Regions from separate parts of the Metabacillus schmidteae genome, predicted to be linked through region 1. Evidence: predicted binding sites of a transcription regulator. Region 1 holds the regulator's gene; the other holds the start of a gene.
The links. The regulator Rex, encoded in region 1, represses fermentation and respiration genes when NADH is low (regulators of the CRP and FNR family bind a similar motif). The targets are predictions, from matches to a motif close to TTGTGAAATATTTCACAA.
Positions count from the first base shown of each region.

Region 2: HWV59_RS01055 (L-lactate dehydrogenase) is a predicted target of Rex. The motif match lies at 6,508-6,525, and genes of this name have one in related genera.

Region 1 covers NZ_CAESCH010000001.1:568,693-584,606, reverse strand. Annotated here, with positions in the region: gene HWV59_RS02945 (NAD-dependent malic enzyme) at 1-1,674, opposite strand, end outside; gene HWV59_RS02940 (sulfite exporter TauE/SafE family protein) at 1,843-2,595, opposite strand; gene HWV59_RS02935 (hypothetical protein) at 2,923-4,032, opposite strand; gene HWV59_RS02930 (hypothetical protein) at 4,512-5,219, opposite strand; gene HWV59_RS02925 (hypothetical protein) at 5,932-6,096, opposite strand; gene HWV59_RS02920 (GntR family transcriptional regulator) at 6,237-6,962, opposite strand; gene HWV59_RS27475 (DUF3231 family protein) at 7,442-7,582, shown strand; gene groL (chaperonin GroEL) at 7,987-9,624, opposite strand; gene groES (co-chaperone GroES) at 9,676-9,960, opposite strand; gene HWV59_RS02900 (CPBP family intramembrane glutamic endopeptidase) at 10,282-11,016, shown strand; gene HWV59_RS02895 (YdiK family protein) at 11,013-11,216, shown strand; gene tatC (twin-arginine translocase subunit TatC) at 11,231-11,977, opposite strand; gene HWV59_RS02885 (twin-arginine translocase TatA/TatE family subunit) at 11,996-12,193, opposite strand; gene HWV59_RS02880 (redox-sensing transcriptional repressor Rex) at 12,218-12,862, opposite strand; gene moaC (cyclic pyranopterin monophosphate synthase MoaC) at 12,916-13,404, opposite strand; gene HWV59_RS02870 (ABC-F family ATP-binding cassette domain-containing protein) at 13,699-15,633, shown strand.
Region 2 covers NZ_CAESCH010000001.1:230,644-246,557, forward strand. Annotated here, with positions in the region: gene HWV59_RS01030 (sensor domain-containing diguanylate cyclase) at 1-1,080, opposite strand, end outside; gene HWV59_RS01035 (hypothetical protein) at 1,242-1,988, shown strand; gene HWV59_RS01040 (hypothetical protein) at 2,004-2,471, shown strand; gene HWV59_RS01045 (L-cystine transporter) at 2,492-3,871, opposite strand; gene HWV59_RS01050 (Gfo/Idh/MocA family protein) at 4,002-4,991, opposite strand; gene HWV59_RS01055 (L-lactate dehydrogenase) at 5,427-6,362, opposite strand; gene HWV59_RS01060 (amino acid permease) at 6,615-7,964, opposite strand; glycine riboswitch at 8,128-8,207, opposite strand; gene HWV59_RS01065 (helix-turn-helix domain-containing protein) at 8,509-9,327, opposite strand; gene HWV59_RS01070 (hypothetical protein) at 9,613-10,116, shown strand; gene HWV59_RS01075 (hypothetical protein) at 10,120-11,031, shown strand; gene HWV59_RS01080 (hypothetical protein) at 11,052-11,864, shown strand; gene HWV59_RS01085 (SagB family peptide dehydrogenase) at 11,884-12,723, shown strand; gene HWV59_RS27470 (CPBP family intramembrane glutamic endopeptidase) at 12,949-13,317, shown strand; gene HWV59_RS01095 (ABC transporter ATP-binding protein) at 13,307-14,197, shown strand; gene HWV59_RS01100 (ABC transporter permease) at 14,204-14,965, shown strand; gene HWV59_RS01105 (YcaO-like family protein) at 14,953-15,914, shown strand, end outside.

The sequences.
Region 1 (15,914 bases):
AATCTCTTTATACTCAGGCTCCCACACGGCATCTACCACAGCTTTTGCAACATCCGTAATTTCCGCTTTTGCAATCCCTTCCTCTATCGCAGCCTTAGCTACTTCAACTGCAACATAGATCGATACATCATGCAATTTTTCAATCGATGGAAGCAGTGATGCACCTGGTTGGCTGCTATCACACATCTGTGCAACAGCGTTTGCTGCTGCTGCAAACATTCCTTTTGAGATCATTTCAGCTTTTGCAACAATTGCTCCTAGCCCTAGACCAGGAAATACAAAGGCATTATTCGATTGGCCAATTTCATAGGTAACACCTTTATATTCCACATCCGCAAATGGACTTCCTGTTGCAATTAAAGCCTTTCCCTCTGTCCAATTGATTAGATTTTCAGGCACTGCCTCTGCTAGAGAAGTTGGATTAGACATAGGCATAATAATTGGACGCTCAACGTGTTTGGCCATTTCTTTCACTATTTTCTCATTGAAGGCACCAGCTTGTCCTGAAGTACCGATTAGGATGGTTGGCTTTACCCTCTGTACTACTTCCATTAATGAAATAATCCCATCCTCGTTTCTATCCCAGTTCTTGACTTCATCTAACTTTCTCACATAAGACTTTTGGAATTTTAGAACATCCGGTGTTTCATCTGTTAGTAATCCCCGATAGTCAATAGCCCAGAACCGGTCATATGCTTCTTCTTTCGTTAGCCCTTCAAGAATCATGGCATCTGCGATTTGGTCAGCATTACCGATACCAGCAGCCCCTGGGCCGAAGACAACGATACGCTGGTCCTTGAGGGATTCCCCTGTTACTTTTAGTGCAGACATAATACCAGCAAGTGTAACAGCACCTGTTCCCTGGATATCATCGTTAAAGGTAAGGATTTTGTCACCATATTTATCCATGATGTTCCGTGCATTTACGTTGCCAAGGTCCTCCCAATGAAGAAGTACCTCCGGGAAAAACTTTCTTGCCGTGTCAACGAATAAATCAATAAATTCATCATATTGTTCACCACGGACACGTGCGAATTTGTTACCAATATAGATAGGGTCGTCAATTAAAGACTGATTGTTCGTCCCAACATCCAACACAATTGGCAATACACGGCTTGGATCTATACCGGCAGCCGCTGTATATACTGCCAGCTTACCGATCGCAATATTAATACCGCCTACACCTTGATCCCCAATACCAAGGATGCTTTCAGAATCAGTGACAACGATTAAGTCAATGTCATTTTTGGAATAGCCAAGATTATGAAAAGCCTTTTCCACTCCTTCCGGATCATCAATAGAAAGATATAATCCACCCGGACGGCGGTAGCTATGAGAGTATGATTGGATCGCATCACCGACAGTAGGAGTGTAGATGATCGGGAGCATTTCTGCTAAGTGTTCTTTTAAAAGTCGGTAAAACAAGACGACATTACGGTTATATAAATCATAAAGCAAACCGTTTTTGAAAAGATCCGTAGTCCGCATCGAATACTGCTCATAGGCTCTGTTTACCTGCTCATCAAGGGTAAGCACTTGTGGCGGCAGGAGACCATCGAGTCCGAGATCCTCCCTTTCCTCTTTTGTAAAAGCCGTTCCTTTATTTAAAAAGGGATTAGAGAGAATTTCTTTACCTTTTAATGTTGTAATAATGGCATTCTCAGGTACGTTCATGGTGGTAGATCCTTCTTTCTATATTAGAGTACTAATTTTATAGGTAAAAAAATAAATAGCTTTAATTTCTATGTTAATAATATTTGCTTTTTTCCACTAGGTTATTTAACTTAATTAGCTTTTTTGTAACTAAACAAATCAGAAAGGCTCTAATGTCTTAATCAGTAATCATTGAATTAGCAAAATGACACCCGCCATTATTGGAGTAAACACCATAGCACTTTTTAAAATCGGCAGTGGAACTTTGTTGGTAAATTTAGCTCCAATATAAGAACCAATCATTGTTCCAGCCAGTACCTGGATGAAAAGTAAGACATCAAAGTAGCCTTCAAAATAGTAGCCTATCCCTCCCGCAATAGCGATAGGAAGAATAACCAGCATCGTTGTGCCTACTGATTTTTGTACAGAAAGACCTATCACAACTAAAAGTCCAAGCTGGATGAATGGAGCAGATCCAATACCAAATGTACCTGAAAATAAACCAGTTACAATTCCAACAAAAGCTGCACTAACGAGAAAGCTGCCAGAGAATTTATTTTCCCTCTTGTTTGTTTCTTTTAGCCTACCTACTAAAAACAGGCGGATCAAAAGCATAACAGCAGAAAGGAACAGCATTCCAGCTGTAAGCCAATGGAGAGAATTGACAGGAATCCATACGGCAATCTTAGACCCTAGAAAAGACATAATCGCCCCAAAGATCCCTACAGTTATTCCTGTTTTCACATCAATATTTCCTTGTCGGAAATGGCTGTAAGCCCCAGATAAAGTGGTAAACACCATAGCCGCAAGAGATGTACCCAATGCTGTGTGAATCGGCACTCCAAAAACAACGGTTAAAAGAGCAATAATAAAACCAGATCCACCGGCCCCAATAAAACCTAATAATATTCCCATTAGAAACATAGTGAGTGTGATAATCAAAGATGTCGCCCCCAAATATAACTTCACTTGGTGAAGTTTGTCCAAGTTTATTATAGTACTTGAAGGTTATAGGGTGGTTTTTGTAATTAAAAAAAGTCGATATATATTTTCCAATTTTTAGTTGGCGATTCTTATACAATTCTTCAGATGTATGGCTGGAACAAAAGATCGCAAAATTATACACCTAAATGCTATGCAAGAACTAAAGCGCAAACTCCTTAATCATCCTCGGGCAGAAGAGCCACAGTTAAAGAATTTTATAATTTCATAAACGCTAAAAAAACTTCCCACAAGTTTGGTCAACTTATGAGAAGCCTCTGATAATTTTCAGATTTCTCTAATTTTTTTAAACCTAGAATATAATTTCACACCATAATATAGAAACAAAAATGAACAGATTGTCATAAGTGCATAACCCTGGACTGCGAATTGAAAGGTCGTTCTCTCATCTGGTGCAAGCTTGCTGCCAATCAGCATGCCAATATATATGACGATACTATCTCGTATCGGCTCATACCATTTGATCTTACGCATTTTCATATAGATAAAAAACTGCGAAAGAAGAGTGAATAAAAGAGCAATAAATTCCCCGGAACTATCACTGAAGGACTTATCCTCTATTTCCCAATAAGGAAACCAAAAGCAAATCATGATGATCTGTGAAAGAGATAAAAGAAGTGTAAAATAAAAGCCATTCTTTCTTCCTCTTCCCTCTTTTCCCTCAACCAATCCTTGCTGTTTTTCCGTTAAAAAAATATTATCCAAACCGTCTGCCTCTGAACCTATTTCAAAAGAAAGTGTTCCCTCAAACCTCTTCTTTGGAATTGATTCAATAACTTCTGGATTGTTGGGGGTTGCTGTTAAGGCTTTATCTGTATGGAATATATCCACCCCGTGCTTTTGAAATACATCAATCCATTTATAAAGTGATTCTTGATCCCAGTGAGAAAAACTTGTAACCTCTAATCGATTATGGGTACTAACACCACAGATTAATATTTTTGCCGACCGTACTGTAATAAGTTTCGCCCGATCATAATGAACACTATATTTGTACTTTGCCTTAAGTCGATAGTCCATCCCGATTAATATATATTTCATATTTTCATAAGGCAGGAAAATTTCGTGTTCTATAGCTTTCTTCTTGTCTTTTGCGTAATAATCATAACCTTTTTCTCCAACATGGACTTTTATAACGAAGTCTAAATACTTTCGTAAATTTTTGTAACTAAACCACGAAAGCCCAAGAAAGACAACACCAATCACAAATAGAAGAATTGAGATGCCCAGCCCAGTCTCTGAGACTTCTTTGGCAGTTAAAACAAACATACCTATTCCTAGTAAAAAGAAAAACGAAATTAACCCAATATGGCATCCAATCGCCCACTTTGGCAACTGATTCGTAAAATCCAAATTATCTTTCGTTTGCATCTCCATAAGCCAATACCTCCTGGGACACGGGGACAGGTTCATTGTCCCAAAAAATTACATACAACACGGAATTTGTAGATATTTCCCGGGAATTTGTTGGAATTTGAAAAATAAGAGGTCCGAATTGTCAGAACAAAAGAATTTCTGTTCTTGATTATATTACCTTGGGAATATAACTTATTTGCAACCTCTATATCGACCCCAGATACGTAATAATGTTATAAACAGTCATATCCATATCGCCCGGTGATATGAATATATTGTCATACAGTAGTGGTGAATCCCCACTACTTCTGTTTTAAAAAAAAGGCGTGTTATCGATTGTATAATATATCGCATATCGATCCACAATTTCTATTAAAACATGAATCTTTCGAGTTTATTTACAAGGTATATCACCCAGCGATACAACAAAAAAGATCCAATTCAGCTATCTATTTTACTTTTTCTAAACATAGCAATAGAATAATATCATCATTTGCACTTTATTTTCGAAATAACGAGAAAAGCCATTCCCATTTTTCTTTAGGTTTTTGTATTGATACTTCTAAGCGTTTATTAAAATCGTTTTGTGAACTCCATTCTTTTTTCTGTTCCTCCCGCATATTTTGTATTTCCTTTTGTAAGTTTTCACTTCTTTGTTTCTCATGTTGCAGTAATGCTTCGTAATGGATGTTTTGTTGTTCCGTTAATTTTTCAATTTTAGTATTGGTTCTTTGTGCTGAATTTGCAATGCTTGAACTTATAACATGATGGTCTTGTTGGAGTTGGGAAACGTGTGTTTTAAGCTGTGATATATCGTTTGTCAATTGGACATTCATTTCACGTGCTGCTGCAAGCTCATTCACTAAAAACCTTAAGGCCTCTTTTACTTGATTAGGGTCGTGTGGTAAATTTTCATATGTATCGTTTATCGCTACGTCTGTTTCATCAGATGTTTCTAATCTTTCTTTTTGTTGAACCACAAGCTCTTTAGCTGTATCGTCCAGGGGCTTGTCCGTATCGCGTAACGCTATAAGTGCTCTAATATCAGATTGAACAAAGATACGCCTGTCCCCATCTTTTAAAAACTCATATCCATTCCGCTCTAAAATTTGTCCATACTTTCGAACTGTGGGAGTTGCAATTCCCACTTCTTCCGCTACCTCCTTGGAAGAAAATGCCCGTTCATTTGCTTGTATATCGTGTCGCATATCGCACCTCCTTCCTTTAAATATGAAGGTTTTTAAGTATATTTGCAAGAGGCATATCGCCCATATCTTTTAAGTGTGGAGATAACCATAAGCACATGCGATTAATAAAAAAGAAAAGGTCTCAGTTGGTTGAGTGATGAAAGACCTTTTCTAATATAAACCATGTCTCATATAAATTTTAAACAACTAAAACACATTAAAATTCACACACTTAGAATCCAAGAAATGATCTAATCCAACTCCAGAAAGAATTAGGCATCGTTGAACAATTATTGAACATATTAGCTATCAAACAAATTATGGATAGAATCGGTTATCCAGTTGATCATAATACGAAAGTGTGCACCTACACGTTACGCAATAAATGAAAAAAAGCTTCCCGCAAGTTCAATAAACTTATGAGAAGCTTCTTTTTATTTATCTAGCAAAATGTTAGCATTTCAATCTCAACTTATTCAAAAACCCAATTATATCAAGGGTTTGAGGGCGTTATTAAATCATGCAACCCCTAAGGTGAGAGTGTGTAATATCTTTACACTTGTGTGCCAAAAGTGCGGTAAATCAAGGTTTTGCTAAATCCCTCCTGTAAAATCTTTAACGAGGTTTTATTATTTTTTACTGGATTGCGTTAGCAAAATGTTAGCAATTTGCATGTCTAATTACGACTACGAAGTTTACAAATTGCTATTAGCGAATTTATCGAATATAAACGTCAAGAGTTTTTTAATATCATTTTACTTATTGAATAGTATCCCAAAACAAAACAACCAATTAAATAAGCAAATGCTAAAGCTACTAAACCAGTATTAATATCAAGTTTTTCACCCAGATAGATGGCAATGATTATAGCCAATATTATTAAAATGGAATAGAACATCATTTCTCCTCCTTATTTATCCTTAAGTTTTTTATATGTAGTGTGTAGTCACCTAAGCTAAGATAAAGCGCTTCCAAAAATAATGAGAAACTATTAATTTAGTGCCAATATGACTACCACCTCTTATCTATTATTCTTTCTTACTCTAAAGTTAATAATGATTTGTATTTGTACATGTCTCCACGATAGGAAGAATCACCTGTTAAAACACACCCATTTTTTACTTTTAAGTCAACACTTCTAAATAAAATGGGAGAACCTACAGAAACATCAAGAACTTTTGAAATTCTTTGACTAGCAAGAACTGCTTCTATTTCAATTTCTCCTTCGGTTAGGGCCATATTAAACTTATTTAAAAATAAATGCGAAAAAGAATATTGAACATATTCTTCATCAGTAATTTGTTCACCATACTTTTTTAAAAAATATCGGTTATCGATAACAATGGGGATCCCCTCTGAAAGACGTAAGCGTTTTACTTGATAAACTTCTTCTCCGGGTTTTACCCCCAATTTTACATCTACCCCTTCTGGACAAGGTACGGATCCCCGGTATAGCAGCTTAACTTGGAAGTTTTTTTCTAAGTACCACCCTTGAAAAAAAGTATCCAATTTCGCTATATCTGTTTTTAATTTATCTTTACGAACAATAAATGTGCCTTTTCCTTGGATGCGCTTTAAAAGACCTTCTTCCACTAGCAATTGAACCGCCTGACGAATCGTCATTCTAGAGACTTCAAACATTTTAATTAGTTCATCATCACTTAAAAATTTTTCTTTTCCTTCTTTGTACATTTCATCGACTTTTTTTCTTAAACTATCTGCAATTTGAACGTACTTTGGAATAAGAGAATTATAGTTACTCATGTTTACCCTCCTGGGGATAATAATCAATCACATTGCACCTCATATCATCTATACATCTAGATGACTTGTTTATTATTGTATAGAATCAAAAGGTAAGCGTCAACATAATTTTCTGAATTTTCTTGGAAGCATGGACGGTTCTCTTGTTTCCTTTCTACGAGCGACGTAGGGACAGATACCTAGACCCATTTATTAAGTCTCTCCAAATATTATTTTGAGTAATAAAACAGAAAAGTGGTTACCAATTAATTGGTAACCACTTTTTAAATACTTATAAATAAGTCTGTTGATTATCTCACCTTACTTATTCAACAAATGTGCTTGGTTTATTTTGATATCAAATATATATTGCTAACTTATCTTAACACATTAAGTATGAAGGACTTATAACAATTTGTTGAATTTTCCAAATGAAAAATTCTCCCTCATTATATGGTATATGTTTCTTGTTTCTTCTGTTCCCGCTACAGGTTTAGCTAATTCAGACGGGATCATTAGCTTTATCTTTTAGAAAGGATATTGCTAGTCAAAATATAAAACAAGTAAAGGACATTAGTTTATTTGCAGAAGATGCTGCGAGAATAATGATTAATAACGGTTGGTTTAAAAGACCTCCTTAAGCAATTGATAGAGAATACCTAGTTAAGGAGAAAAAACAAATAATAAGATTGTAGGTTAGTCATTTAAAAGGCTAACCTACTTTAATCAAACATTATATTTGTAACATAGTTTCTTTGATTCTCAAATTCATTAAAACTGGACTTATTGTTGAAAACCTACTACTGACAAAATCCCCATACTTTAGTGTACATTCTTTCAATAAATGATATATATATATCGCAGTATAAATCTAATACATATTACAAGGGTTGATCTGTAAGCCTGTACCTGAGAGAATGTGGTGAACATATAACACAAAAAAGCTTCTCAAAAGTTGAATCAACTTTTGAGAAGCCTCTTTTATGTTAGCAATTTATTAGCAAAATCACTTCAAACCCTTATATACCAAGGGGTTGAGCGGTCATTACATCATGCCGCCCATTCCACCCATGCCGCCCATGCCGCTCATATCTGGCATGCCGCCGCCACCTTCTTCAGGTTTGTCAGCGATAACAGCTTCAGTTGTTAAGAACATAGCTGCTACAGAAGCTGCGTTTTGAAGTGCAGAACGAGTAACTTTAGTTGGGTCAACGATACCAGCTTCAAACATGTTTACCCATGTTCCGTTTGCTGCGTTAAAGCCTACGCCAACTTGTTCGTTTTTCAAGCGCTCAACGATAACAGATCCTTCAAGACCAGCGTTGTGAGCAATTTGACGAACTGGCTCTTCAAGAGAACGAAGGATGATGTTAACACCTGTTTGAGTGTCACCCTCTTCTTGAATTGAAGCCACTTTGTTATATACGTTCACTAGAGCAGTACCACCACCGGAAACGATACCTTCTTCTACTGCAGCGCGAGTAGAGTTAAGAGCATCTTCAATACGTAGTTTGCGCTCTTTTAATTCAGTTTCAGTTGCAGCACCAACTTTAATTACTGCTACACCGCCAGATAATTTAGCTAAACGCTCTTGTAATTTTTCTTTATCGAACTCAGAAGTAGTTTCTTCTACTTGAGCACGGATTTGGCCTACACGGCTTGAGATTTGATCAGGTTGGCCAGCACCTTCAACGATTGTTGTGTTTTCTTTTGTTACAACAATTTTAGAAGCGCGTCCTAATTGATCGATTGTAGCTGATTTAAGGTCTAATCCTAAGTCTTCTGTGATCACTTCACCGCCAGTTAAGATCGCAATATCTTCTAGCATTGCTTTACGACGATCACCGAAACCAGGTGCTTTAACAGCAACAGCATTGAATGTTCCGCGAAGTTTGTTCACTACTAGAGTTGCTAGAGCTTCACCTTCTACATCCTCAGCGATTAATAATAGTGGCTTACCTTGTTGAACAACTTGCTCTAACACTGGTAAGATTTCTTGAATGTTTGTGATTTTTTTGTCTGTGATTAATACATACGGGTTTTCAAGAACTGCTTCCATTTTGTCAGAATCAGTTACCATGTATGGAGATGCATAACCACGGTCAAATTGCATACCTTCAACTACTTCTAATTCAGTAGAGAAACCTTTAGATTCTTCGATTGTGATAACACCATCGTTACCAACGCGCTCCATTGCTTCAGCGATCAATTGACCAACTTCTTCGTCAGCAGCAGAAATCGCAGCAACTTGAGCGATAGATTCTTTACCTTCGATTGGTTTAGAAATAGTTTGCAGCTCTTCTAATGCAACAGCTACTGCTTTTTCAATTCCTTTACGAACAACCATTGGGTTAGCGCCGGCAGTTACATTCTTTAATCCTTCACGGATCATAGCTTGAGCTAATACAGTTGCAGTTGTTGTACCGTCACCAGCAACATCGTTTGTTTTGCTTGCAACTTCAGCAACAAGTTTAGCACCCATGTTTTCGAAAGCATCTTCTAATTCGATTTCTTTCGCAATTGTTACACCATCGTTAGTGATTAAAGGAGAACCGAATTTCTTTTCTAATACTACGTTGCGTCCTTTAGGTCCTAATGTTACTTTTACCGCATCTGCTAAAGCATCAACACCACGAAGCATTGAACGACGAGCTTCTTCGCTAAATTTAATATCTTTTGCCATGATTACAAGACCTCCTCAAATTTTTAAGTAATCTATTATGTGGGCTGTTTATTATCCAATAACAGCTAAGATGTCATTTTCACGTAAAATTAAGTATTCAGTACCTTCATATTTCACTTCAGTACCAGCATATTTTGAGAAGATAATACGATCGCCTTCCGCTACTTCTAGAGCTACTTTCTCTCCGCTATCTAGTACACGACCTGTACCAACAGCAACTACTTTACCTTCTTGTGGTTTTTCTTTCGCACTATCCGGAAGGACAATACCACTAGCAGTTTTTTCTTCTGATTCAACTAACTCGATAATAACGCGATCACCTAATGGCTTTAACAAGTGAAACAACCTCCTCAAATTCTTTGAATAAATGATTATTTTTCCTTTTTATTAGCACTCACTATCCTTGAGTGCTAACACAATTAATATAATATATAAGTTCTCTTTTAATTTCAAGTACGAAGTTTAAAATTTTTATAAGAATTTCCAACTTGTCTATTAATTATCTACTTTTGGTGAGTGCGCTACCAAAATTGAACACTTCACCATTTTGTCTCATTCTTAAGTGGTATCATACATAGGATGACAATAGGGTATGGTACAATAAAATCTGACATGTGATTAAACGGCTAAAGTTCGTGCTTTACTTAGGAGGTTTACATGAAAAAGCATTATTGGTTTATTATTATTGCCTATATGATTCTCCAGTTAACAGGTTATCTAGGTATTCAGTTATTGAACATATTAAATATCGGGGAGACTAATGCAGAGAGGTTTGCCTTTTGGACCATCTTTAGCTTTACACTTACACTCTTAATTATTCTTTATCTATTAAGAAATGAACGTCATGCAGAGAACCGCTTTCGCGGGGAACCGGCTTCTGTTGGAGCATCCGTTGCTTGGGCTATTATCGGGTTCTTCATGGCTATTTTTGTACAAGGGTTAGCTGCTAATATTGAGGTCAATATTTTCGGGGTGGATCCGGGTTCTGAAAATACCCAAAGAATTGTAAATATGATTGAGCTCTTTCCATTAGTTATACTTGTTACATCTATTATAGGCCCGATTCTGGAGGAAATTATATTCCGTAAAATCCTATTTGGCGTACTATATACAAGAACAAACTTTTTTATTGCAGCATTGATAAGTTCACTCATCTTTTCTCTCTTACACGGTGAACCACAGCATGTATTATTGTATGGTTCTATGGGCTTTACCTTTGCTTTTCTTTATGTGAAAACGAAGCGTATTCTCGTTCCCATCTTTGCACATGTTTCGATGAACACAATGGTTGTAGTGATTCAAACTGTTTTCAGAGACGACATTGAGAAAATGATGGAGCAAATGGAACAAATGGAGCAATTGCAGGTTATAATTGGAGGCTTTTTAACATGAGAACAAACCCTATCTCTATGGCTATTTTTTATTTGATCATGGGGTTGATATTTATCTATTTAGCGATTAACAGTGCAAAAAATGGCATTTTCACTTTCCCGACAATTCTATTGATGCTCATTGCAACCTTTGATATTGGTGTTGCCATTAGAATGTTTCGTTTATCTCGAAAAATCAAAAAAATGAACAATAAAAAATGAGACTAGCGGTAGTCTCATTTTTTATTTTCTTCTTCAAATCTTAATTTTTGCGATTTTCTATAGGTTAATCTTGATACCCAAATACTAATTTCGTATAAAATGAATAAAGGTATAGACACCATTAAATGTGAAGCTAATTCTGGAGGTGTTATAAGAGCTGCGATCACTAATAACACAAAATAGGCATATTTACGTACCTTTGATAAAAACATCGGTGTAACGATTCCTAATCTTGTTAAGAACATAATAACAACCGGTAATTGAAAGAGTAATCCAAATGGGAGCGTTAATTGAATTAAAAAGGTAAAGTATTCATTAATACCAATTACCTGATTTACATCCAGATCATTCGAAATTCTTTCCATAAAATCAATAACAAATGGAAAAAGAATAAAGTATGAAAACGACAGACCTAACAAGAACAGAAAAACTGAGAGTGGTATATAACTTAACGTTACTTTTCTTTCTTTTTCATGTAAGCCTGGGCTAATAAAAGACCAGAGCTGATATAAAATGATTGGCGATGTAATAACAAAGGCAATAATGAATGCAAATTTCATATAGACCATTAATGGATCTGTAAGATTAAATGAATTTAATGTTAATGATTTTGCTTCATCAGTATGCTGTAAATATTTAATAATCGGTCCTGAAAGTAAAAAACCGCCAATAACAGCTATGAAAAAGAAAACGACAATAATAACGAGTCGTTTTCTTAGTTCTGTTATATGTTCAATGACCGACATTTCATCTTGTCTCATATCGGGTTTCATCCTATCTTACTTAACTTCTTCCTTATTCTTTTGCTTAGCATCTTGATCATCATCGTCATCATCAGCTAAGCCTTTCGTAGCATTTTTAAACTCTCGTAATGTGTTACCGGCAGCTTTTCCTAACTGTGGTAATTTCTTTGGTCCAAAAATAAGGAGTGCAACAAAAACGATTAATAAAAGGCTTCCGATACCTACTGTTGGCATAAAATCCATCTCCTATGTTTGTTATTATTTTTCATCATTCGGATAATGCTTTAAAAAGTAGACAAGTGACTGAAGTTCGACCGCTAAATCAATATGATGTATTCTAATATCATCAGGGACATTAATTCTAGCCGGTGTAAAATTTAAGATTCCTTTAATTCCTTTTGTAACCAGACGATCTGTAATTGATTGTGCAACCGCAGCTGGTACTGTTAAAATGGCCACTGTTACATCCTCGGGAAGCTGTGCTTCAAGATCATCTAAATGAATAACAGGAACTCCACCAATTTCCGTCCCAACCTTTTCTTCCGCTACATCAAATGCCAAAGAAATCACAGTATTATTATTCTTTGTAAAATTATAATGTAGGAAAGCAGTACCTAAGTTACCTACTCCAATTAAACATACCTTTGTTGTTTCATCTTGATCTAGTGTTTTTCTAAAAAAGGATAACAAATAATTCACATTATAACCATATCCTTTTTTTCCTAATGCTCCAAAATATGAGAAATCTCTTCGAATCGTAGCAGAATCTACCTTCACAGCATCACTTAGCTCAGCCGAAGAAACACGCTGCTTCCCTGATGAGTGTAAATTTTTTAAAAAACGGTAATATAAAGGCAATCTCTTAGCAGTTGCCTGTGGTATTTTCGTTTGGTCTATATTCAATCTGATCCCTCACATTCACACAAACAAACAATAATATTTCTCACATATTATTGTCATCTTTCTTTTCTTAAAAAATCACAGCTTTTACCACCCGTTTTTTCAACTAAATAGGTTTCCCCTATGATCATACCTTTGTCAACGGCTTTACACATGTCATAAACAGTCAGTGCTGTAATGCTTGCAGCGGTTAACGCTTCCATTTCAACACCTGTACTTCCTTTTGTTTTGACAGTAACAGAAATACATAATGTGTAATTAGGTTCATTTACTTTCCAATCAAATTCAACATTTACACCTTTAATTGAAATTGGATGACACATCGGAATAACATTTGATGTTTGTTTAGCAGCCATAATCCCCGCTATTTGAGCAACAGATAAAACATCACCCTTGCCAATCTCATGATTCGTGATTTTCTTATAAACTTCTTCGGTGACAGTTATGCTTGTTTTAGCATGAGCTGTTCTAACTGTTTCTTCTTTAGCAGAAATATCAACCATTTTCGCTCTGCCTTGTTCATTAAAATGAGTAAACTCTGACATATACAGTTCCCCTTATACCTAGACTATACACTATTTTTTTGTATCTGTCTTTATTGTGATATTTAATAGATTTGGATTTGTTTTACTTATGAAGGACGTTTTTCTCGGGATCTCCTTGACTTTTGTCTTTGATCTTCCTTATGAAAGACACTTCCCTCGGGATCTCGCTGACTTTTGTCTTTCATCCTCCTTATGAAAGACTTTTTCCACTGAATTTTCCAATTAGAACCTGTCACTGTTGCCTATAAGGGTCTTATTACGCTACACTAAAAGCATTAGTAGAGGTGAAAAACAATGATATTGTTACAGATAAATCAGCTTAGTAAATATTTCGGTGCTGAACCTATTTTATCGAATATTAAGCTGGAAGTACAAACAAGAGATAAAATTGCTCTCGTTGGCCGAAATGGGGCTGGGAAATCAACTCTTTTAAAAATAATCTCTGGTGCCATATCTTATGATTCCGGTGAGATTATAAAACCGAAGGATGTTTCTATTGGTTATTTGGCCCAGGATACTGGATTAGAATCACAATTATCAATTTGGCTTGAGATGAATTTAGTTTTTAAGCATTTAAAATCAATGGAAGAAGAGATGCGGACACTTGAGCAACGAATGGCAACTGTTGATCCTAATAGTGAAGCTCAAAGGTTTGAACAACTTTTAAAAGAATACGATACACTTCAAGTGAAATTTAAAGAGGAAGGCGGTTATCAGTATGAAGCCGATATTCGTTCCGTCCTTCATGGATTAGGATTCAGCAACTTTGATCCGGAAACGAAAATTTCTTCTTTAAGTGGTGGCCAAAAAACACGATTAGCCTTGGGTAAGTTGTTGTTAACGAAACCAGATCTTTTGATTTTGGATGAGCCGACAAACCACCTTGATATCGAAACCTTAACTTGGTTAGAACAATACCTACAAAACTATCCTGGTGCTGTATTGATTGTTTCACATGATCGATATTTCCTCGATAAAATTGTCACTCAGGTTTATGAAATTAGCAGAAAAACGAGCATTAGGTATATTGGAAATTATAGCAGCTACTTACAACAAAAAGCTGAAAACTATGAAAAAGAAGTAAAAAGCTTTGAAAGACAGCAAGAAGAAGTCGCTAAACTCAAGGATTTTATTCAACGTAATTTAGCCAGAGCCTCCACAACAAAGCTTGCACAAAGCCGCAGAAAAAAGCTGGAGAAAATGGAGCTCATGAGTAAACCCCTTGGAGATGAAAAATCAGCAAGCTTTCAGTTTGATATTGAAAGACAAAGTGGAAATGATGTGTTAAAAGCATCAGATATCTCTGTTTCCTATGACAAACTACATCCTATCATTTCAAATATTTCTTTTTCGATTTCAAGAGGTGATAGTATAGCCCTTGTTGGTCCAAATGGTATTGGAAAGTCAACCTTGTTAAAGTCGATTGTCCAAAAGCTTGATGCATTAACTGGTAGCTTTTCTTTAGGATCACATGTACAAATTGGTTATTATGATCAACAGCAGGCTGATTTAACATCAAATAAGCGCGTGTTGGACGAGCTTTGGGATGAATATCCACAGAAAACGGAAAAAGAAATTCGAACTGTTCTTGGTAACTTTCTATTTTCAGGTGATGATGTACTAAAGCCTGTTTCAACACTAAGCGGTGGAGAAAAAGCAAGATTAGCCCTTTCTAAGCTTATGCTGCAAAAAGCGAATTTCCTTATTCTTGATGAACCAACAAACCATCTTGATTTAGATAGTAAAGAAATTTTGGAAAATGCTTTGATCGATTTCCCTGGTACCATCCTATTTGTTTCACATGATCGTTACTTTATAAATCGCATTGCGACAAAAGTCTTTGAATTATCAAGTCATACTATAACCGAATACTTAGGTGACTATGATTATTTTATTACAAAAAAAGAAGAAAAATTAGAGTTTGAAAGACTTGAGAAAGAAGAACAAGAGGATATTTCTCAAAAAAGCAGTTCTATCACTTCAGAAGGAAAACGTAACTATCAGCAGGAAAAAGAACTTAAGAAGCTCGAACGACAAAAGCAACGAAGAATTGAGGAAATCGAGCAAAGCATTAGTGAGATTGAAGAGAAAATCGAAGAGAATGAGGCCCTGCTTTGTGATCCATCTGTATATCAAGATCATGAGCAAGTACAAAAAATTAATACAGAAAATGAACAGCTGAATTCTGAGTTAGAACAACTAATGACTGAATGGGAACAATTACATTAAAACAGCGAACTTTTCGCTGTTTTTTTGTTGCGTCAATTTGTCCACTCGTTGCTTCGTTCTCTTACCTTATCTCAAAGTGAAAGAGAATTGAATTCGACAAACTTCTTCACAACCCCAATAGATAAAAAAAATGTTATGCACAATCCACTCTTTTATCCACATGAAAAATCCTGTATTTTCAACATATCAACAGACTTATGCACATTATCCACAAAATTAGGTTTATTTATCCAAGTTATACACATAGCGTTTTTCGTTGATTTGACAGCATTTTTACTAAC
Region 2 (15,914 bases), 340 kb from region 1:
ATAAATCTGAGTAAGTTCATCATAATAAGCTAATTGTTCTAATTTAATTTGTAGCCTTTTTAATTCTGTTATATCAGTAAAAATAATTAATAAACCTTTATCATGTTTTGCATGCTGCAATGAGGAAGTACGTACCTGATATATTCGATCAGACGATAATTGAATTTCCTTTGTAAATGATGAAGAAGCTTCTATATTGATAGGAAATGAGCTTCCTGATAATCGGAGCCACACCCCTTCAAATTCCATACCCAGCATAGATTGATTTATTCGTGGAAACATAATTTCACACGCTTTGTTAAATTCGATTAATCGATATGATTCATCCAGCACAATTACACCGTCATTAATACTATTAAAAATAGTATCCTTTGCAATAGGTGTTAGGGTAAACAGGCGTGATGAGTTAATCGACCATAAATATAAAAGTGAGGATAGCCATAAAACCATAGGTACTGGATCGACTCCAGGAGGTGTTAATCCAATTAAATAAATAAAAGCTGTCACCATTGGAACCAGTTGTCCAAACATTAACGCAAGTAATTGCAAGCGATAGATCTTGGCAGTTTCCCTCCAACGGGAAAGAAGCAGCAAAAACGCAACAAACATACAAGAAAATGTAAAAATACCATGAACAACATACCATATTCCAATTTCCTGATGAATATATGGAGCACCTAAGTTTGGATCAACCTCAAAAACCCTATAATGTAAATGATGGAGATCATTTGTAGCTACCATAACAAGGCTAATAACGGGGATTGTTAATAGAACAATAACCTTCTTGGAAGTTAGTTTTATCCCTAAATACTTCATTATAAATAGTAATCCCAACAGCGGTGAGAATGGTAAACCAATATATAAAATAATTGTCCAAAATTTGATTTGCTCAAGGTTTGTAGCCATTAATCCAAATGCAGAAGCAAAGCAATAAACCGAAATAGAAGTAGTATATAAAATAAAAAACTGTGCAATATTCGAATATTGATGGCGTCTTAAAAATACCGATGAGCATAAGTACAAATTCAGTACGCCTGATGTGCAAATAAGAGTAATATAAGCTGTCAGCTGAGAATTCACAATATGATACCTCTTTTTAATAACAATGTTTTCCTTAAATGTAGCATATTTGAAAGGAAAAGTATTTGTTGAAAAAATTGGAAATCGGTGAGGGAAATATACATAAGCAGCAAATTATTAGGGAAAATTATAAGAGAAAATGATGAAGAAGGTTAGATATAATGAAAAGACCTTTATCAAAGATTAGTACGTTCGGTATTACACAATTAAATCCACAGAACCCTTACATGATTGCTTGGTGGTCTGCTGTTTTTCCAGGCTTCGGCCATTATATGCTTAACCGGTATTTAAGAGCAACACTTTTAACACTTGTAGAAGTGATTATAAATACTTTAGCCCATATTAATGAAGCGATGGTCTATTCATTTTGTGGTCAGTTTGAACTTGCAAAAATGGTCATTGAACCTAAATGGGCATTTGGATACCTTGCAATTTATTTAGTTGCAATTGGAGATAGTTTCCGATCCGCCCTGTACCAAAACAAACTATACCATTTAGTTCGATTGGAAAATAAACGAATCTCAAGCATGGAAATTTATCCTATGGAAATTCACTTCATTGAAAAGAAAAGTCCAATCTTTGGGGTCATATATTCCTTTTTCTTTCCTGGATTAGGCCAATTGTATATCAATCGTTTCGGTCTAGCCTTCTATGCTATATTTTGGTGGTGGGTATATATTACCCTGTCGAGCACGCACGAAGCACTATTACTGCTATTACTCGGTCACACCCAGGAGTCTATATCACTTCTCCATCCACATTGGCTGCTATTTATGCCCTCTGTAATGGGTGGTTCTATGTACCATTCATATCGTACAACACTTGAACACAATCATCTTTTTCGACTGGAACAACGCCAAAGATTAAGAAATCGCTATAAACATGCTAAACTTCGAATTTTTCCATAAGCAGGTGCTTGTAAGATGTTGATATTCAGTATATTTGACCAATCAATTGAATTAGAGCAAGCATTAGCTGAATTGGAAGCCAATTTAGTTCCTCGTGAGAATATCCTTATTGTATTTATGGACGATCATTCTACGAAAAATGAATTCAAAGAACAAAGTCCTACTGGTTTCGAAATTGGAATTTCCGTTGCAACCGGTGCAGCAGTTATTGGAGCAAGCAGTGGTTTTATTCTGACCTGGGGACCTATTCTATGGGGACTTATTGGAGCAGTTGTTGGATTTATATTGGGATTCATTTCATTTATTTTATATAAAAGAGTAAAAATACAAGCGATACTGAAAAAGGAAAACTATGAGGTGTCGGTTGTCATTCAATGTAACGAGAATCAGGTTAACTCTATTGGTAATATATTATGGAAATACCAAGCACGTTCAGTTGGATATCATAATTCCTCAAACAAAAAAACTCCCCAACCTAACTAGTTGAGAAGTTTTTTTGTTTATTATGATAAAGATTGAGTAGAATTATTATAGACGCTAGTATCCAAATCTTTCGTTGCCTTACTTGTTATAACACCAGCTGTCATACTTCCACTTACATTAAGTGCAGTACGACCCATATCAATTAGCGGCTCTACAGATATTAGAAGTCCGGCTAATCCTACTGGTAAATTCAATGCTGAAAGGACAAGCAATGCCGCGAACGTAGCACCGCCACCTACACCTGCAACACCGAATGAACTAATTGCTACCACAGCAATTAGTGTAAAGATAAATGATGGTGATAATGGATCAATTCCCACTGTTGGAGCGATCATAACCGCTAACATAGCCGGATAAATACCTGCACACCCATTTTGCCCGATTGTTAGACCAAAAGAACCGGCAAAATTCGCTATTCCCTCAGGTACTCCTAAATCGTTTGTTTGTGCTTTAATATTTAAAGGTAATGTCCCTGCACTTGTTCTTGAAGTGAACGCAAACGTAAGTACTGGGAAGGTTTTCTTTACATAAGTAACCGGATTTAAACCCGCTATTGATATAATGATTAAATGAATAATGAACATAACAATTAATGCTGCGTAGGATGCCAAGACAAACTTTCCAAGCTTCCAGATTGCATGATAATCACTTGTTGCTGTTACTCTTGTCATAAGTGCTAACACACCATAAGGAGTAAGTCTTAAAATCAAAGTAACAACTCGCATAATCACTTTATAGAATGTCTCTACAATATCAGCAAATTTTTCAGCATATACTGGTTCTTTACGTTTAATTCCTAAAAAGGCAATACCAAGAATAGCAGCAAAAATAACAACAGATATAGTTGATGTTGGATTTGCTCCAGTTAAATCTAAAAATGGGTTTGTAGGTATTAATGAAACAATTTGTTGAGGTATCGTCAAATCTTGAACAGTAACAACTTTTTCCTCTAATTCTGCAGCTCTCCCTACCTCTGCTTCCCCTTGCTCAATTTGAACCGCTTCTAAATTAAAGACATGTGCTGAAGTAATCCCTACGGCAGCTGCAATTGCTGTTGTACCTAACAGTACCCCCAAAATCCAGCCACTGACTTTTCCAAGATTTTTTTCCATCTTTAATTTTGTAAATGCAGAAAGAATTGAAATGAAAACTAAAGGCATAACAATCATTTTTAGAAAGCTAACATATCCGTTTCCAACAATATTGAACCAATCAATCGATGTTGAAACAGTTTCTGATTCAATTCCATAGGCAAACTGCATCCCTAAACCAAACAGGATACCTAAACCTAACCCTGTAAATACTCTTTTAGAAAAAGAGACATGCTTTTTCTGCATCATATATAAACCGATAATAAGTAAAAGCATGATGATAATATTAAGAATAACAAATATATACATTGATCCACTTCCTTTTATAAAAACAATTATATAACAATAGAGATATTAACACCGTAATTCCTATATGTAAAGTAGGAAATACTGAGAGTATATAGTAAATTCCCTTTGACCTAATAATGAGATTACCAGATCATCGCTTTTCACTTTTAACTAATTCACTCATGACCCAGTTTGTCCTTGCACCAGTTACTCCAGTACTCGGACAATGACAGCTATCTCCTGTTAAATCAGCTACAATTGTTTCTAATAGAGGTTGGTGAACATGTTGAGGTCGCTCAAATTTCCATTCTTTTTTTCCATCAGCTGTTGTTAGAACAATTGGCTCATCACCAAATGTGGAAAAGGTAAACTTACCTTTACTTCCAACAATTTCATTCGCATCTACATTTTCAAAGGCAGAAAAGCACCAACTTCCTATTCCATGGATTCCAGATTCAAACTGATACGTTCCTGTCACGATATCTTCCGCACGATAGTTGCCTGCTTGGTTTGAAGCAAAGCCACTAGCTTCCTTTATCGGCCCCAGTAAAAAATCTAATAAATCAAGCGTATGACTGGCTAAATCAAAAAACAGACCCCCTCCGGACAATTCAGGCTGAACTCTCCACGGAAGATTTTCCGGATCCATCACATCTTCCCTTGCTTTTTGGTATTGAGTTGATGATACAAAACGGACTTCACCGATTACTTTACTTTCCAACAGCTCTTTTATTTTCACAAACCGAGGCTGTGCCCTGCGATAGTACGCAACATATAAAGGAACCCGCGCTGCTTTACAGGCGGCAATCATCTCATTGCATTCAGCCCAATTGAGTGCCATTGGCTTTTCTACATAAACAGGTTTCCCTGCCTTTGCAACTTTCAGGGTATATTCCTTATGAGAGCCCGGTGGTGTCGCAATATAGACCGCATCCACTTCAGGATCTTGAATAAGTAAGTCAGCATCATCATACCATTTTGGAACCTTATGTCTTTCTGCATAGTCCTTTGCCAGTTCACCTGTTCTCCTCATAACAGCTACCAACTCAGAGTTTTTTATTTTTTGAAATGCTGGTCCACTTTTTACTTCTGTTACATTCCCGCATCCAATAATACCCCAACGAACTCTTTCAAGTTTCATGGAAAATGGCCTCCTCTTATGTACTTTTGTTTTCATAAGTTTAATTAGTTTTAGTTGTCTTACCTACTATAAACTTCTATAGTATAAATGAACATACATATACCTAAGTATTTGTTTTGAGGATAGAGTTTCTTACTAAATATTTCCCATTTCCAGCTAAAAAAAGTCTCTTTGGATTGTGAAATCCTAAAGAGACTTGAGTTTTCCTGCTAAGCTAAATCTTCAGCTTAATAGATAGTAGTTAGAAAAATAATGACAATATGAAAGTCTATATTTTAATGTCATTTTCGTTAAAATAGCTTTTGCCAGTTTCACCAACAGTGCTATTGGTGAAATGGAAATTGACAGTATTAAACCTGCTAAATAAGATAGATGTACCGGTTTCGGCAATTAAGCTGACATTGGTACTAAGAGAAGATTCAGGTCCTCTTTGAATTAAAGACGTATAGCTGTATTTTGGATATCTTTTAAAGTTTGAACTGATTTAGCCAGCTTACCCTTTTCATCTTCAGTTAGTGATAGTTCAACAATATTTTTGACACCTGTTCTAGTGATTACAGAAGGAATCCCTACAAAAACATCATGATGTCCGTATTCTCCCTCTAACAATGCTCCAACAGGTAAGACGGCGTTCTCATTTCTTAAAATAGCCTTTGTTATTCTTACTAGCCCCATTGCAATGCCATAATACGTGGCACCTTTTGCTTTGATAATCTCATAAGCCGCATCACGCACACTAGCAGCTATCTCTTCCTTTCTCTCCTTTGTTAACCTATCTGCGATTGGTGTTCCAGCAATGTTTGTGCTGCTCCATACAGGAAATTGAGAGTCACCATGCTCTCCAATAATATATCCATGAACACTTATTGCTGCTGTTTTAAACTCTTCTCCTACTATATATCTAAATCTTGCAGAGTCTAAAATGGTCCCTGAACCTATTACTCTTTCTTTAGGCAAACCAGAGAATTTCCAAGTCGCATAAGATAAAATATCGACTGGGTTAGTAGCGACTAAGAAAATACCATTAAAGCCAGAATTCATAATGTTCTCGATAATTGATTTAAATATATTAACATTCTTATTCACAAGATCCAGTCTTGTTTCACCAGGCTTTTGTGCTGCACCCGCACATATAACAACTAGAGCAGCATCCTTACAATCTTTATATGAGCCATATCTAATATTCATTGGACTAAGAGCATAGGTTATACCATGGTTTAAATCCATGACATCTCCCTTGGCTTTTTCTTCGTCCAGATCGACTATGATTAAATCATCGCATAAGCCCTGATTTAATAACGCATAAGCATAACTTGAACCAACAGCACCATTACCTACTAATACAATTTTATTACCTAATGTTATATTCATTCTGATTCCTCCTAACCTACTTTTATATTTGTGAAGTGTTTCACATAAATTGATAAAAATTTTTTTAGAGTTTTTATATAGATAATTTATTTAGGTATGTTTGAATAATTCCACAAATTGATTTTAAAAATAACTCCTCTATCATTTGTGAAGTATTTCACAAATAAAATGTACCATGATTTTTCATTTTGCACAAGTTTACCTGAAAGGAAAAAAGAGAAATCAATTTGATTCCTCTAATGACATTCTTACTTATATTTCTTTCTTTTTGCTCCTATATGAGTACATCATAAATATTAATATAAACCATATAGGTGTCAACAATAATGCAGAACGTGTTTCTTCTGCAAACAGCATAATAATAAGAATTATCACAAAAAGCGTTAGGACAACGTAATTAATAAATGGCGTAAAAGGCGCTTTAAATGTTGATTTTGCATGTAATTGTGGACGTGTTTTTTTATACTTTAAATGTGAAATGACAATAACGCCCCATACCCAAATAAAACAAATGGAACTTATCGTTGATACAATTCCAAAGGCTTGTGCTGGAATCAGTTTACTCAAAAGTGCTCCTACCGATACGACAAGCGTGGAAATCAACAACGCATTACCGGGAACATGATTTTTATTTAGTTTCGCGAAACTGGAGGAAGCCTGGTCATTTTTGCCTAAATTATATAAAATCCGGCTTGTTGAAAACATCCCGCTGTTACATGCAGAAGCAGCTGACGTTAAGACGACAAAATTAATAATACCTGCGGCAATTGGTATCCCAATTAAACTAAATGTTTTTACAAATGGACTTTCATCTGCAGTTAGTTGTGTCCATGGATTGATGCATAACAGAACAATAATCGAGCCAATGTAGAAAAAAAGTATTCTTAAAGGAATCTTATTGATTGCAGATGGAATATTTTTTTTCGGATTCGCAGTCTCCGCTGCTGATACCCCCACTAACTCTACTCCAACAAAAGCAAATAAAACCATTTGAAATGATAATAAGAAACCTGAAATACCGTTAGGGAAAATCCCGCCATGTTCCCAAAGGTTCGTAATAGTCACTGTGCCTGCATCTGTCTTAAATCCTATTATTAGCAAAACAATCCCAATGCCGATTAATAAAAGAATCGTTATAACCTTGATTAAGGCAAACCAAAACTCTAGTTCACCAAAAAGCTTTACCGTTAAAAGATTGAATCCTAACAATACAATCAAACAGATGATGGCAGGTATCCACTGTGGTATATCAAACCAATACTGTACATATACACCAACAGCAATAATATCAGCCATTGCGATCATAATCCAACAAAACCAATATGTCCATCCAGTTACAAATGCTACTCTAGGTCCAAGGTAATCTTCGGCAATGTCTGTAAATGATTGATAACCTGCTTTGGACAACAATAGTTCTCCCAGCGCCCTCATAATAAAAAACACGGCAATACCCATTATTAAATAGGCAAAAATAATAGATGGACCTGCCAGTTGTATCGCCTTACCGGATCCTAAGAATAAACCGGTACCAATTGTGCCTCCAATTGCAATTAATTGAACATGCCTGTTTGCTAAATCCCTCTTTAATTCTTGTTGTGCCAAATCTAACTCCTCCTTAAAAGCTGCACACCATACGATGTAAATCAATGATCAAAAATAACTCATCAAAAAAAGAGATCGGATATCATCCAAATCTCTTGGTCATAAGAATATTAAATAGTATTTGTCCACCTACTAACTATTAGTATGGTTTCAAATAGATATTCTATACTCTCCTGTCCTTTTGCCTGAGATTGTGAATCCTTCGGCGCTACGGAATACCGCAGTCTCTCCAGAAGCTGCTCCTGCTATAGTTTCATCCATAGCGATCATAGCTTGGGTATTTATAAAATTATTTTCAAATAATTTTTAATTTTAATGCTCCTCACATACCTTGTCAACAACAAAAGTATCCTCTCATTCATATTTGATAAGATCCTCCTATTAACTTGCAAAGCACCTATATTATTAAATCTAGCTTTTATGTCCACAGCATCAAAAGGAAAACAAGTTAGTTAGCTAGCTGCTGATAGTTTTAATGTAAAAGGAGAGATAATAGCAAAACAAATAATTTGAATATAATATAAATTACATGTATCTATATATACTACTTATTTTCTAAAGTATATAACAATTCTGCTTTTATGAAGTACTCCATTGCCTCTTTATCAAATTGATTGATCGTCAAAATATGGCCGATCAAGTTACATATCTCACCTCTATAGTGAATTAGTTGATTTGCTTCTAAATAATATAAGACTGTATAACCTACTTCAAGTGCTTTATCATAGCTTTCCATATAATATAAAATAAGAGAATAGTGATAACCGATTCTTGGAAATAGTGTGTAGTCATTTATCTGAGGTGTTTTAGTTGAAAGCATTTCATAGGCTTTTTTGAAAAAGAGGAGTGCATCCTTATACTGCTTTTGTTCTAAATGTATTTGCCCCAGAGTATTTAGAATATCAAAGTCTATTTCATTTACAAAATAGTCTTCTTCTACTAGCTCTTCAAGTAATAGCTTCGCTTCTGAATATTCGCCTTCCCGTTTATACAATAAGATCGCAGTTAACCAAGATCTGTACTTTAAAAGCATTCTCCTTGACGGGCAGGATGTATTACGCTTTTTTATAAGTTGATCAAGTTCATTTAGCACCATTTCTAACGCCAAATAGTCATTGAAATAGATTAGTTCTCTACATAATGCTTTTATTTTGTTCAGCTTCTCATCTTTTTCAAGCAGAAGCTGTTCAAGTTGAATATTTAATCTATTTGCAATCTCATATAAGATATCCAAGCGAGGGACGTGCATATTTTTTTCCAGTCGAAAAATTGTTGATTCATCACATAGATTTTCACACAGCTGCTTTCTTGTTAGTCCCTTTTTCTTTCTATAGTACTTTATTCGATCACCTAAGCTCTTCATTCTTTACCTGTCCCTTCAGAATTTTTGACTCATTCTCCATGATTTATTGCAAATCTTCCTATTTAAATTAACAATTATCCTCACTATAATGACATTGAAACAACAGCTGGAAGGTAGTAAAAACAAATGAATGCTTTAAAGGTGACTTTCCATGGTTTCTAATTACCACCTAAAGCCATATTTACCATTTTTTATTATACAAAAGAATATAAAAAAGGGACATAATTCAGGGAAATCCACAAAAAACACTACTTTATTCCTAGCAAAAGGAGGATCTAATTATCCATGTTAAAAGAACTTGAAATAATTGAAACAGATACTCTCGTTTTTACAGAAATCGTAGCCTTTAAAAAAGAAATCTCCAACCCTATGACAATGAAAAAAGAAATGGACAAGCTTATTGAACGTCTAGGTAAAAAGGGACATACACATTGCAATAAGGTCATTACAAAGGTCATTGGCCGAGATGAAAAAAAGAAAACTATTACTATACAAATCATGGTTCCAATTACTGAATCCCATAATATACAGGGTTTCTTCAAAAAGTATGAATCCTACTTTTTTATCGATCAATATACACTAAAAGAAAGTATTAAGATTTCTATACCAAATGATATGAATGAGTTTAAAAGAGCAGTTGATCAATTTGTAAAATATGCTAAAGCTTCAAATGTGAATGAAATAGACTTAAACAAAAATCACATCATTGAAATTGCAAAGGTGGACATGAATGGAACAGTTGTCGGCTTTGATCTGCACATGGAGAAAACGTATAAGGAGGAAAAGTAAGCTATGTTAAATCTTAATGAAGGCATGCAGTTTATCAGGTGTTCCCGTAATGAATATCTTGTAAAAAAGGGCAGTATTTCAAATTATTCTTTTCATATAAAGGATGAAGAGAAATTAGGTATTTTAGAGACTCTATTTGAAAGAATTAGTTTTCCTATTCCTCAAGAACAATTAGCAGGAGAGCTAATCAATAATATTGGCCAAACAAATGAAGAATATGTTTTAGATTTATTAGAACAATTACTTGAAATTGATGTACTGATAGAATCCACTGCAGTTACACAAACTGAGAAATCTATTTGTGTCTTGACAGATTGGGAACATGTATCAGAGGTAAAAGATACCTTTGAAAAAGATCACTATTCTGTTCATATCCTGGTACTTGATGAATCAAATCATGATGAGCAATTCATTCATATTCATGATGATAAGGCTGCAAGCGAAAAATTGAGATCATATGAATATGTGATTCTCTTTAAAAACCATTTTTCCCCTGGTACATTTTATCAAGTAAATAAACTATGCCTGGAGCAAAATAAAAAGTTAATTATTTCTTATCTCGATGGAAATGAAGGAATTATTATTCCTCTACTTAATTTTGATCAAGTAGGCTGTTACAATGATTTTGAAATTTTACGCGAATCTTCTTTTTATAACCTCTTAGACTATCAAGTAATGAAGGAACGATTACTTCAACAAGATAAAATTCAACATTCATCAAGACCTCTTCACTTCCATATGCTTGTCAATCAAACGATATTATTACTAAATCATTATACACGTTTCTCATCAATGAATTATTTTGCCTACTCACTGGATTTTGAACGTATGGTAAATACGAAAACCCGATTATTGAAATTCCCAAAATGTCCAAGCTGCCAAAGTGACAAAAACCTTGTACATGCATTTATATAAGAAGATAGGAGGATGTGCAATTGGATAAGCAAATGCTAAGCATTATGTTTGAGGAGAAGGAAGAGAAGTTCACCGGTGAAGAAGTAGCTGTTTTTAAAAGATATATTGAAGAAAACGTAGCTTATTCTGAGAACATTTTTGAGTTTTTAGAGGAGAATTTATCATACTACTCGGCTCGTTATACAAGTGAACACTATTTCTCACCATCAGAATACTTTCATGTGAATTCAAATCCTGTTTCTTCCGATGAATTTTTAAAAAATATGGACCTGTATGAAAAATCTATTGAGTGGCATAGTTCAACTGTTCATCCACAAGACTCGGAATATGTCATGAGAAAAGAAAAATATGTTGATTTGGGAGATTTTCCACTAACCATTAAAGAACTCATAGCTCATTTAAACGAATATAGTAAACAAGGATATTTTATGATTGATTTGCTGATCCTTGTTCATAATGAAATATACCAATACCTTCCGCAAAAGGACTTTTTATTTAAATGGAAAAATACTTCACAGATAAAAGAAAAATTAAAACAGCATCAATATTTTTCTTTCAGGTCTCTTTCAAAGGAAATCGTAGAAGATGAAAATTCTATTATCCTACTTCCTATTTTTACTCCTATTCGAAAAATGCTGTTTTTAGGAGAGTATGGGTATAAAAATGGTTTAATCCAATATGGAAGAATCTTAGAAAGAATTAGCCAGCATCTCGAAAAAACTGGACAACCCTTTGAACATATAGAGTACCTTGATACTAGTAAAGTAAACGAAATACTTCATCTTGACGGAGTAGAAAGAAGCATTATGGAAGTTTTTATTACGAAATCTTAAGAAAGGGGCTGAAGACTCTATGGAAGGAACAAGAATAAAGGAAATTCCGGATAAACTGCAACAAATAAAAGAACAGCTACTAGATGTGACAGATATGGACCAAGTAAAGGTTGCCCATGAAATAATTGATGATACACCTTACAAAACGAAGAATTACATGAAATATATGCATGATGAGTATTACATCCAGCATAATAAAGAACATATTATTAAACAATCGCATAAAAAAATACCTCTTAAGGTGAATAGTGAACGATTTCAGAACAAAATGGTTTCACATCTAATTTCCAACAGACATTCACTGAGAGATTATGAAAACAAAAAAGTAGATTTTGAAACCTTCAGTAACATCATTCACTATAGCTTTGGTGTAAAGAACTATGGATTAGGTGCATATAATCAAAAGAAATATCCATTTAAGTATACTAACTCACAAGGCGGTCTTAACTATCTTGATTTGTACATAGTGGTCAATAATGTTGAAGGATTAGAGCAGGGCTTATATTACTACGATTTTATAAATGATGAACTTTGCTTAATGGACATTGGTAACATGAGGCCGCTTATTAACGAAATTAACTTTCAAAATGAATTTACAGTATACAGTAATTTTATCTGTTTCATCGTGGCAGATATGGAAAGAGTTGTTCCGAAGTATTATAAGAGAGCATACCGTTTTTCCCATGTTGATACAGGAATTCTAGCTGCCTATTTACAGCTAATTGCAGAATATCATGATTTGGGGTCCTGTTCTGTTGCCGGATATTTAGAACATAAATTAGAGGAGTTGCTTGACCTTTCAAGCAATGATTATCCTATTCTATCGATTTGTTTTGGATATAAGCCAGAGGAGGTTTAGGAAATCGTTATCCTACAAATATTACTCCTTATGATCCTTATGTTCATTCTTAGAAAGAATAGAAAAGCACCATATCTATATGCAGGTACATTAGCTATATGTATCACAACAAACATTTTCTTATTAAACTCTATACATTTTAATCTATCGTTTTCTATCTTGACGGTATTTATCGTTGTTATGCTTTCTTTTCTGTTTTTTATGCTTGATTTTTTCATTCTAAATATGATTACTCAAAAAGTCATACTTATAGATCTTTCCTACTATTTTAAAGGAAAAGTCCATTTTCCAGCATTCTTTCTATCCCTCATCATAGGGATACAAGAAGAGTTACTGTTTCGATATTATCTATTTCAAGACAATGATTATTCTGATCTTTTACTGCTTTTTTTGGGAAGCATTTGTTTTGGATTGATTCATATCTCTTTCTCCTACTATGATGTTTTTTCCAAAGCAATATTAAGTTTGATCTGTGGAGTGATATTTCTTTTGACAAATAGTATCCTCCTATCCATCCTCTTTCATGGAATTTATAATTATTTAACCTTAAAAAATAAATCATCAAAATCGGAGGTTGTTACTGTTGCAAGTTAACGTAAACTCCTTAGTCAAAAGCTACGGTGATAAAACAGTATTGGATGGCATTAACTTATCTTTACAAAATCCCGGGGTGTATTTAATTGCCGGACCAAATGGAAGTGGAAAAACGACCCTTCTCGAAATCCTTGTCGGGCTTCGACATTATAACGATGGGCAGGTGACAATTAACGACAGTAGAGTTGATCACATTAATATAAGAAACTATGTGGGATTTCTCACACAAAGTAATACTCTCCGCAAAAATTGTACCGTGGCAGAGGAATTAAATCTTATAAAAGACTTATTTAAGTTAGATATCGACACGTACGATTATTTGAAAGAGTTTAAACTGCAGGAATACTATCATCAAAAAACAAAAATGTTGTCCGGCGGAACAAAAAGAAGAGTACTAATTGCCATGTTATTCATGCCCAAGTATCGCATTGTTGTACTGGATGAACCTGTTTCAGGACTTGATACATTTAGTCGAGATGAAATATGGAATATGATTCGGGATTATTCACAAGACAATATTGTTATTGTTTCTGATCACTATTTAAATCAGGCTGCACAATATAGTGACTATGTATATCTATTGAATAAAGGAAAAGTCGTCCTTCACGGCAACACAAATGAGCTAATTGAAGATTTTGAACGGGGCTTCGTCATTAAAACAAGAAAACATTATTTACAAGAACTTAAGCAATACATAAATGAAGGAAATTCACAACTTGATTTAAAAGTTTCCGGTTCGGTCTATAACTTCTTTATAAAGAAAGAGGATTACGATACCTTTCATTCAGTAAATTCTTCCGCAAAATTCAACATGCATCCAGTAAATTTGGAAGATATTTATTTTTATCACACAGGAGAGTTAATGAAGGAAACGGAGTGAGATCATATGAGGACTCAAATGGCCTTTTATAAAGTGGAAATGAGAGCATTACTGCGAGAACCTGTTTCAATTTTTTTCATGATTATTTTACCTATTATATTGACCATCGTCTTTGGCGGGGCTTTCGGAAGAGAGATGACTCAATATGGAGAAAATGTATTAGGAATTGATACAGTTGTTCCTGTCAATATTGTGTTCCTCCTTGCAAATGCCGGGTTAATGGGAATTCCGATAACCATTTTGGAACTAAAGGAGCAGGGAGTATTAAAAAGATACAGTACCTATCCGATCAATATTAGAAGTTATTTCTCTGCTTTAGTTCTCACCTTTTCAACTTTTAGTATTCTATCTACATTTCTTTTTGTTACATTGTCATTTGTCGCATACGGTGCATCTTTTTACATGAATGGCATTGAGATACTATATTTCATTCTTCTCTACTTATTGATCATTTATATTTTTTATGCAATGGGCTTTTTAATTGCGTTATTTATTAAATCTGCAAGAACAGCTAATTTAGTTTCTTCAGGTCTTTTTATGGCACTGCTATTCACTTCTGGAATTGTCCTACCATTGGATTCATTACCAGAATATGTACAATATGCAGCAAAAATATTTCCGATGTCACACAGTATAGAGGTTATTCAAATGCTTTGGATTAGTGAACTTTCAATTAATGAATCTTTTGGTAGCCTATTATACTTATTCTTACTGGCAGCCGTTCTATTTATCGTATTAAGGAGTGTGAAGGTTAGATGGGACTCGTAAATGAAAAGAAAAGAGTAAAGGTCACTATTCAAAATAAACGAAAAATTTCAGAACCTCCTTTTCTTGAATATGAGGATTTCACCAATTATAAAGAGATGAGCAGCTACTTAGGATATTTTAATCTTATTAAAAAACTTGATATTGTCATGGCACCCTCTTCAGAAATTCCATTGTACATCGGAAATTGTGAATTCATGAATATCAACTATTTCTTTAATTATTTACTCAGACGAACAAGCATGAGTGTAAAGTTAAATGAATCTATCTTTGCCGGTGGAAAAGGGTTTACTTTATACAAAGCTATTTGTTCTTCCCTTGGAGAGGCATTTGAAAGACTTATGGCATGCCTTGAATATTTTGAACAAAAGGAACTCATTGAACTGGGATCTTATCATGACCTGCAGAAAAAAGGAATGAACGCCATTCATCCTCATGACATTAGGAATTTTTCAGCAGATCAATTTATGGATGAAAACTTTTTATTTGAAGAGTTCCATGAAGACACCTATACCAGCTGGATAAAGATGGAGGAATTAAATTCTGGAGATATCGTCTATATACCAGCTTGCCTTATTCTTATGTACTATAAACCCCAAACTCCAGAAGAAAAGAGAATAGGTTATGCTACTTCAGGTGGTCTTACATCCCATTACTTAGAGCACCATGGTATTGGGCACGGTCTGATGGAAATTATAGAACGGCATGAAATAAATCTATCTTGGTACTGCCAGGTAAAACCCGAAGAGATTATCATTGATAAAATTCATAATAAACAATTAGAGAGATTTAAAGATTATATTAAAGAAAAAAACATCCGTTTCTTTAGACACAATGTGGATCAGCAAAATTTTCATGTCATTACAGCCATGTCCTTTGACGATGATATGACCAAATACTCCTTTAATACTGGAGGGGGAATTTCATCAGACATTGAAAAAGCAATACTTGC